DNA from 2 places in the Ornithinimicrobium jinqii genome. Region 1 is predicted to be linked to the other one. Evidence: riboswitches for the same ligand, from Rfam matches in the RefSeq annotation. Region 1 holds a riboswitch; the other holds the start of a gene.
The links. A riboswitch is a leader RNA that binds a small molecule or an ion and turns the genes downstream of it on or off. The one in region 1 is predicted to bind FMN.

Region 1 (4,578 bases):
CCGATGGCCGACGTCGGTCACTCGCTCGCCGACGGTCACGTCGCGTTCCTCTACCGGGCAGATCTGCCTGAGGCTGACGTCCAGGCCCTGCGCACCCTGGTCGCCGACGTCCCTGGTGGGGTCACCCTCGCCGCTCCCGTACCGGACCAGACCAGTGCCGTGGTCGCCGTCACGGCGCAGAGGACGCTCACCTGCTCCACCGTCGACGATGCTGCCCTGTCGTCGTTCACCACCACCTGGCTGGAGGCGCAGCAGGGTTGAGCGGTCAGGGACCGGTCAGGGACCGGGTCCCCCTCGGAGGGCGACGGCATACCGGCACAGCGGTGGTGGTCAGCGACAGAGCTGACCTCCAGCGCCTCCCGAGCCACCTCCAGCGCCTGGACCGAGCCAAGGCTGGGGATGCTCGCCGTCGGGATGGCCCGGGCGTCGTAGCCGCGATCGACCGTCTCCGGGACCAGGCGGTCGGCCACCTGTGCTGGACTGTCATCATGATGCATCCCTTTGCTCTGCTAGCTCGGGAAGTGCCCTGACCGGGAGGGCGTGGCGTGGACCTTCTCGTGCGACGGGCGCGAGAGCACCAGACCCGGCATGACCCTTGTGGGCAGGTGGGGCGTCTCGTGGTCGTAAGGGTCCCGGCCCCGAGAGGGGCGTCGTATTCGCCGTCTTCTGAGGCATGGACGTCCATCCGTCGGGGTTCATCGAAGGAAGGATGGGACGAAGGTAGGGTCGCTCCGTGGCCACGACCACCGCACCACCGGCCACCTCAGTCGTCCCAAGGAGGCAGGGTTGGCCAGCATCCAGAAGCGTGACACGTTGGTGGACTACCTCGCCGTATCGCATCGCTGCGCCGTCCTCGGTGAGGCCCTGGTTCCGGGCCGGTGACACCGTCCCTTTCCACACCGAACACGTCGGCCTGGCAGCTCGAGCCGATCGAGGTCGACGTCGCCGTTCTTGGCGCCGGGCAGGCCGGGTTGGCCGTGGCCTACTACCTGAGGCGTGCCGGCCTGCGGGCGTGGACCGGATACGTCCTGCTCGACGCCAACCCGGGTCCGGGGGGAGCCTGGGCGCACGTCTGGCCCTCGCTGCGCCTCTTCTCGCCCGCGGAGTACTCGTCGCTGCCAGGGTGGCCGATGCCCGCACCGACGGGGCGGGGCTTCCCGCCGGCCGCGCACGTCGTGGACTACCTGACCCGCTACGAGGACCGGTACGAGCTGCCCGTCCACCACGAGGTCCGCGTCACCGGGGTGAGCCGCCTTGACGACGACGGCGACGGACGGCTGCTCGTCCAGACCACCGCAGGGGTCTGGGCTGCTCGGGTTGTGGTGTCCGCGACCGGGACCTGGGGCCGGCCCTTCGTCCCGTTCTACCCCGGCATTGACTCGTTCGCCGGCTGCCAGCTGCACAGCGCCCAGTACGCCGGTCCGCAGGAGTTCGTCGGGCAGCGGGTGGTCGTCGTCGGTGGCGGCAATACCGGCGCCCAGGTGCTGGCCGAGCTCTCCGAGGCTGCCCGGACGACCTGGGTCACGGCGCGGCCGCCGACGTTCCTGCCCGACGACGTCGATGGGCGGGCACTGTTCATGGCGGCCACTGCACGACGTCAGGCGCTGGACGCCGGCCGGCCCGACCCCGGCGGGGTGGCCAGCCTCGGCGACGTCGTCATGGTCCCGCCCGTCCGGGAGGCCCGGGAGCGCGGCGTCCTGGTGGCGCGACCGATGTTCTCCCGGCTCACCCGCACCGGCGTCGAGTGGTCCGACTGCACCGCGGAGGAGGCTGACGTCGTGCTGTGGTGCACCGGCTTCCGCCCGGACCTGGCCCACCTGGCGCCGCTCGGGCTGCGCGGAGCAGCTGGGCGCATCCCCACCACGGGCACCCGCGCCCTCGCCGAGCCGCGGCTGTACCTGGTCGGATACGGCGACTGGACCGGCCCCGGCTCGGCGACCCTCATCGGGGTCGGCCGCACCGCCCGGGAGACCGTCGCGGACCTCACCGCACGCCTGGAGGCTCTTCCGTCGGCGCCACGACGGCTGCGGCAGCGACCAGCACGCTCTGCAGAGGGCGTGCGGCACGAGGGAGGGCTGACCTCACCCAGATAGGACCCGCGAAAGCCCAGTCTCATCGGCGGACTTGACCTCCCGGCGCACGGTGCGCAGGGGGAACGTTCGCCGATGGGGCTGAGTGCCGGAGACAGGGAGGATGCGGGCGTCAGCTAGGCTTCCGGGCAAACGACACGCGCTCCGGGGTCGGTGCAATTCCGAACCGGCGGTGACAGTCCGCGACCCGGCCGCATCCAGTGGCCGGCTGACCCGGTGGAACTCCGGGACCGACGGTGAGAGTCCGGACGGGAGGCAGCGCGAGCGTCGGCCGCACGCCGTCGACGTCCGGGTCCCAGACCCAGGACGTCCCCCCACGGCCGACGGCCTGCGCCGCACCGCCGTCTCCCCTCCGCCCGGGGCACCGCACGAGACGGAGGACGCGGTGAGCACGAGCCCCGACCGCTACCTGGACCAGGCGGTCGACCATGCCCTGCGGGGTCCGGACCGCGACCGCAACCCCAGGGTGGGCTGCGTCCTGGTGGACACCGCAGGCACGGTCGTGGGTCGGGGGCACCACGGCGGCGCGGGCACCCCGCACGCCGAGGTGGTGGCCCTTACCGCGGCCGGACCGAGGGCGCGAGGCACCACGGCCTACGTCACCCTCGAGCCCTGCAACCACCACGGCCGCACCGGCCCGTGCGCCGCAGCGCTGCACGAGGCAGGCGTGGCCAGGGTCGTGTACGCCGTGCCCGACCCGACCGAGCACGCCACCGGCGGAGCGGCCTGGTTGGCCGCCCAGGGGGTGCCCGTGGAGCAGCACGACCACGCGCAGGCGCAGGCGCTGGTGGCCGCCTGGGCCCGCGCAGCGGTGCTCGGCAGGCCGCACGTGACCTGGAAGATCGCGAGCACCTTGGACGGACGGGTCGCCGCGGCCGACGGGAGCAGCCGCTGGATCACCTCGCCCGAGGCGCGCCACGACGCCCACGCCCTCCGCTCCTGCGTCGACGCGATCATCGTCGGGACCGGGACGGCGCTCGCCGACGACCCCGCGCTGACCGCCCGGACCCCGGACGGGAGCACCCTGCCGCGACAACCCCTCCGCGTCGTCGTGGGGCACCGTGATTGGCCTGGCGGCTCACGGCTGAGCGAGGGCCAGGAGCCGGCGCTCCACCTGCGCACCCACGACCCGTTCGAGGTGCTCGACGCACTGGCCCTGCTGGGCGTCCACTCCGTCCTGCTCGAGGGTGGCCCCACGCTGGCCGGTGCCTTCTGGGCCGTGGGCTGCATCGACGAGCTGCTGGTCTACCTTGCCCCCGCGCTGCTCGGCACCGGCCGGTCGGCCGTCCCCGACCTCGGTATCACCACGGTCGCCGACACCGCGCGGCTCGAGCTCGCGGACGTCGACCGGGTCGGCCCAGACCTTCGGCTGCGGCTCCTGCCCCAGCCCGTGACCGACCACCCTCCCGCAGCACCGGCTGCGGCGCTGGCCACCGAGCCCACCCCACCCGCCCCGTCCCTCCAGGAGGACTGATCCATGTTTACCGGCATCGTCGAGGAGCTCGGCACCCTCACCCTTCGCACCGACGGCCAGGACTCGAGCGTCATCGAGGTCCTGGCCCCCACCGTCGCCCAGGACGCGGCCCACGGCGACTCGATCTCGGTCGACGGCGTCTGCCTGACCGTCACGGCCCACACCCCCGGAGGGTTCACCGCCGACGTCATGGCGGAGACCCTGAACCGCTCCACCCTCGGGCGTCTGCAGGCCGGAGACGCCGTGAACCTCGAGCGGGCCATGCCCGCCGACGGCAGGTTCGGCGGACACATCGTGCAGGGGCACGTGGACGCCACCACCACCGTCGTCTCCCGCGAGCCGGGGGAGCGCTGGGAGGTCGTCACCTTCGCGCTCCCGCCGCAGCTGCGCCGCTACATCGTGCTCAAGGGGTCGATCGCCCTCGACGGCGTCTCCCTGACCGTGTCCGGCCTCACCGACCAGGCCTTCTCGGTGAGCCTCATCCCCACCACGCTGGGACGGACGACCCTGGGGAACCGCCAGCCGGGTGAGGAGGTCAACGTCGAGGTGGACGTGCTGGCCAAGTACGTCGAGTCGATGCTGGCCATCCGGGACGGGGACACCACGTGAACCGCCACGGCGTGGATGAGGCGCTGACCGCACTGCGGGCCGGCCTGCCCGTCCTCGTGATGGACGACGCCGACCGTGAGGACGAGGGCGACGTCGTCCTCGCCGCCGAGAACCTCTCGACGTCCTGGCTGGGCTGGACGGTACGCCACACCTCGGGCTACCTCTGTGCCCCGATGCCGGTGGAGTGGGCGGATCGGCTCGACCTGCCGCTCATGGTGGAGCACAACGAGGACCTGCTGCGCACCGCCTACACGGTGACGGTGGACGCTGCCGTCGGCGTCACGACGGGCATCAGCGCCGGCGACCGAGCGACCACGCTGCGCCTGCTGGCAGCACCCGGCACCACGGCGGGGGACCTGCGCCGTCCTGGTCACGTCGTCCCGTTGCGCGCCCGTGAGGGCGGGG
Region 2 (4,578 bases), on a different contig from region 1:
GGACCGCTCCAGCGTGACCTGCTGTCCTCGGCCCTCGACGCCACGCGTCCCGGGGGTCTCGTCGCCTACGCGACCTGCTCGCCGCACATCGCCGAGACGCACCTGGTGGTCCGCGACGTGCTCAAGCGCCGCGACGACGTGGAGCTGGTGGACGTGCGTCCCCTCCTGCGCGACCGTTCCGGGGAGCGGCTGGCCGGCACCGGCGTGGACGACCAGCTCTGGGCCCAGCTGTGGCCCCACCGGCACGGCACCGACAGCATGTTCGTGGCCCTGCTGCGTCGCCGTTAGGGTGAGCGCCATGCCCGACCGGACGCTGCAGATCAGCCCCTCGATCCTGTCCGCCGACTTCGCGAACCTTGAGCGCGAGCTGGCCCGCATCGGCTCGGCGGACTGGGCGCACGTGGACGTCATGGACAACCACTTCGTGCCCAACCTCACCCTGGGTCTGCCGGTGGTCGAGGCCCTGGCACGGGTGAGCCCGGTACCGCTCGACTGCCACCTGATGATCGAGGACCCGGACCGCTGGGCCCCGGGGTATGCCGAGGCCGGCGCCCGGTCGGTGACCTTCCACGTCGAGGCGGTGGCCGATGCCGTCGCCACCGCCCGTGCCATCCGGTCCGCCGGGGCCAGGGCGGCTATCGCCCTCAGGCCGGGGACGGCGTTCGAGCCCTACGAGGAGCTGCTCGACGAGGTGGACATGGTGCTGGTGATGACCGTCGAGCCGGGCTTCGGGGGGCAGTCCTTCATGGACGACCAGATGCCGAAGGTGCGGGCCGTGCGGGAGGCTGTGCGCCGGCGCGGTGGAGAGATCTGGGTGCAGGTGGACGGGGGCGTGTCCGCGGACACGATCGGGCGGTGCGTGGAGGCGGGCGCGGACGTGTTCGTGGCCGGGTCGGCCGTCTACGGCGCTGCCGACGCAGCCGGACAGATCGCCCGGCTGCGCGGGCTGGCCGGGCGGCACCAGCACCGGGTCCCGCCGCCACGGGGGTAGGATCGGTGGCGCACACGTGCTCCGGGGTCGGTGTAATTCCGAACCGGCGGTGACAGTCCGCGACCCGGTCGCAGCCAGCGGCCGGTTGACCTGGTGAAACTCCGGGACCGACGGTGAAAGTCCGGATGGGAGGCAGCACGCGAGCCGTTCTGGCGAACGGCGGTGCCCGAGGCGCCGGCGACGGCATACCCCTCGGGCTCCTCCCTCGTCCGTCGGCTCGTCCGCTTCGCGCACGACACCCCCGGCGCCCACACCACCTGGTGGCCCGGGACGACCCCGGGTCATCCGATCCGAGAGGACGCGCGTCGTGGACGTCTGGAACGACATCTTCACTGCACAGCTGACCATCGCCGGTCACACCATCGCCTGGCGGGAGGTCGTCGGCAACGGCTTCGGGCTCGCCTCGGCGATCCTGGGGATGCGCCGCAAGGTCTGGGCCTGGCCGGTCGGCATCGTCGGCAACCTGCTGCTGTTCACCGTGTTCATGGGGGTCTGGTTCTCCAACCCGCAGGAGCACAGCCTCTTCGGACAGGCCGCGCGGCAGGTCTTCTTCATCCTCACCAGCGTCTACGGCTGGTGGGCCTGGAACCGGTCCCGCAAGGGTCGGGCCAAGGGTGCCCCCGCGATCACCCCGCGCTGGGCCACGGCCCACGAGCGCACCACCTACCTGATCAGCGCGGTCGTCCTCGTCGTCCTGAGCCAGTGGGTCTTCGCCCAGGTGGGAGCCGGCTGGCCCGCACCCCGCTGGTACTACTGGACCGACGCGTGGATCTTCGTCGGCTCGATGCTGGCCACCTACGCGATGGCCCGCGGCTGGGTGGACTTCTGGCTGGTCTGGATCGCCGTCGACCTCGTCGGGGTGCCGCTGCTGTGGCACTCCGGCTACTACCCCTCGGCCATCCTCTTCATGGTCTACGGAGCCTTCGTCATCTGGGGCTTCGTGGTGTGGAAGAAGGCTGCCCGGGTCGAGGCGCCGACCGGGGGCGGTCCGTCCCTGGCGGAGCCCGAACGTAGTCTGACGCCATGAGTCCATCGGCGCCACGGCGGTCCCCGTACGACACCTTCCGCCCTGTCACGGGTGCCTGGGTCGCACGGGGCACGGCCGTCGCGTCGGTCGTCGTCTTCGCTGTGGTGGCCCTGGTCGGACCCGTCCCCCTCGGGTCGGACCCGGCTGCGCTGCTCCTCAACCGCGTCGCCATCGCCCTCATCGGGGTGGCGATCGCGGCCTTCCTGTGGCGCTACGCCCTCATCCGGGCCGTGCCCACCGCCGGGGGGCTGGTGGTGGTCAACCTCTTCCAGACGCGGGAGCTGGAGTGGGCGCAGATCGTGCGGGTCGGTTTCGCCGGCGGCGCGCCCTGGGCGGTGCTCGAGCTGACCGACACCGAGGAGCTGCCGATCATGGCTCTGCAGCGCGCGGACGGGCAGCGGGCGCGCCGGGAGGCCTCCCGGCTGGCGGCCCTCATCGAGCACCACCAGCGCAGCCCCGAGCGTCCTCAGCCGGGCTGAGGGCTGGTCGGCGGAGCGTCGTCCGGCGAGGACGGGTCGAACTCCTCGCGGGTCGCCGGCAACCGCCGGCGCGCCTCCGAGAGCTGCATCCCGGACAGGACCAGCAGGTCGACGACGGTGGAGCGGACCTGGGCCCGCATGACCTCGGCCGACAGCCCGGCCCGTGGGTGGCTCCACGTCGAGCGCCGCGCCAGGTTCACCAGGTCTTCCCTCGTCGCCGACAGCGGTCCCTGACGCTCGAGCTGCTCCTGCACCGTGGCCGCCGCCTCAGCCAGGCCGGCGACCATGTCGATGTAGGTGTCGGGGACGAACTCCTCGTCCTCCACGGCCGCCTCGGCGCGCCGCGCCAGCACGCGCACGTTGCGGATGGCCAGGTCCAGCGGGCCGAGGATGCCCTGGATCTCGCGCACGTCGTCGCGGTGCTCGCCCGACAGCAGCGGCGCGAGCCGGGCTGCCGCAGAGGCTTCCGCGGTCGTGGCGCGCAGGCTCTCCAGCTCCCGGGACAGCTCCCGCGCGGTGCGGAGCGCAGTGCTGGCGCGACCGTGGTCACGGTTGCGCAGCGCCTGCGTCGTCTCGGTCAGCACCTCCGCGAGGTGGCCCACGATCGCGATCGCCCGTTCCCTCGGCCGCTGGGTCGTGGACCGCACCGGGGCCAGCATCGCGATGAGCAGCGCCACCCCGCCCCCCACGACGGCGTCCAGCCAACGGCTGAGCGCCTCGCCGTCGCCAGCCACGAGCACGGTGAGCATGACCCCCTGGATCCCGGCCTGCATCATCAGCAGCTGGCCGGCGCCCAGCAGCACGGCGAGCGCCATGGCGACGACCGCTACGGCGAAGATCTGCCACAGGCCGGTCCCGAAGGCGTGGACCAGCAGGTCACCGGTGAGGATCCCGATGGCCACGCCGATCGTGAGCTCGACGATCCGTCGCACCCGGTCCCCGTAGGTCAGCCCCAGGCAGATCATCGCGGTGATCGGGGCGAAGAAGGGCAGCGGGTGGTCGAGCAGGCCGTGGGCCACCCACCAGGCCGCGGTCGCCCCGGCCGCGACCTGCACGATGAGCCAGGCCCGGGCCCGCAGCCGCACGAGCCGACCGCGCGCGGCGCCGGGGGTCAGCTCGTCCAGCAGGGGGTCGATGACGGCGTGACCGGCCTGGGCGGCCTGGTCGCGGGCTCTGCTCATGGAGCCAGTGTGACCCACCGGGTGCGGCCCGTCACCGTGTCGACGACCACGTCGGCCGCGGGCTGGTGCGCGGCGGGGAAGAGGGTCTCCTCCTGGGCGGCCCACTCGTCCCAGTGCCCGGCGAAGACGTCCCCGTCGCGCCGCAGGGCACGGTCCCGGCGCACGTCCGTGGGGGCCTCGAGCCAGACCCGCAGGTCGAGCAGGTGGGTGCAGGCCGAGACGAGCGTGCCCACGCCCTCGACGACGACCGCGTCGGCCAGGGGCACCTGCACCCGGGGGCCGGGGCGGTCGGCCACCCAGTCCCAGGAGGTGAACGCACCCTCCTCGCCCCGCGACAGCGGGGTGATGACGTCTGCGCACAGGGGTGGCAGTGCAGCTGCCAGGCCGCTCCACCCCGGGTAGAGGTCGTCGAGGTGGACCTGGGCGCAGGAGTGCCCTGCCGCCTCGACCCGCACGGCCAGCGCCTCGGCGAGGTCGGTCTTGCCGGAGCCGCTGCGTCCGTCGACGCCGACGACGACGGGGCGGGCGGCGGAGCGGGGGCCGCGCGCGAGGAGCAGGCCCCTCAGCCCGGCCCAGACGTCGTCGGCCGCTGCCGAGGGGTCAGGCGGCACGCGTGTGACCGGTGAGCGCCTCGATGTCGGCGTCCGTCCCCTCGGCGCGCAGGCGGGCGACCCCGGTGCGGCCGAAGGCGTGCAGGATCAGCTCCAGGGGGGTGCCGCGCAGGACCACGGTGCCGCCGCCGGGGCGCGGCCCGCGCAGCGCCACCCGCCCGTGCACCTCGCCCTCGGCCACCGCGACCACCCCGACGGGGGCGGAGCGGTAGTGCAGCCGCCCCACCGTCGTCAGGGTCCGCCACAGGACCAGCTGCGTGCGCCGGTCGAGCTCCGTGGGCGCCCACCC

Region 2: it holds a riboswitch for FMN, as region 1 does, so the genes downstream of both, pnuC (nicotinamide riboside transporter PnuC) here and ribD (bifunctional diaminohydroxyphosphoribosylaminopyrimidine deaminase/5-amino-6-(5-phosphoribosylamino)uracil reductase RibD) in region 1, are expected to answer to the same signal.

The regions. Positions count from the first base shown of each region.
Region 1 is NZ_JBJFZS010000024.1:98,927-103,504, forward strand. Features, by position in the region: gene ACI3ET_RS11970 (HupE/UreJ family protein) at 1-261, shown strand, start outside; gene ACI3ET_RS11975 (ArsO family NAD(P)H-dependent flavin-containing monooxygenase) at 879-2,093, shown strand; FMN riboswitch at 2,228-2,354, shown strand; gene ribD (bifunctional diaminohydroxyphosphoribosylaminopyrimidine deaminase/5-amino-6-(5-phosphoribosylamino)uracil reductase RibD) at 2,476-3,564, shown strand; gene ACI3ET_RS11985 (riboflavin synthase) at 3,568-4,173, shown strand; gene ribB (3,4-dihydroxy-2-butanone-4-phosphate synthase) at 4,170-4,578, shown strand, end outside.
Region 2 is NZ_JBJFZS010000023.1:26,308-30,885, reverse strand. Features, by position in the region: gene ACI3ET_RS11375 (RsmB/NOP family class I SAM-dependent RNA methyltransferase) at 1-288, shown strand, start outside; gene rpe (ribulose-phosphate 3-epimerase) at 299-991, shown strand; FMN riboswitch at 1,004-1,134, shown strand; gene pnuC (nicotinamide riboside transporter PnuC) at 1,299-2,018, shown strand; gene ACI3ET_RS11360 (PH domain-containing protein) at 2,015-2,497, shown strand; gene ACI3ET_RS11355 (FUSC family protein) at 2,485-3,678, opposite strand; gene ACI3ET_RS11350 (uridine kinase family protein) at 3,675-4,289, opposite strand; gene ACI3ET_RS11345 (TIGR03085 family metal-binding protein) at 4,279-4,578, opposite strand, start outside.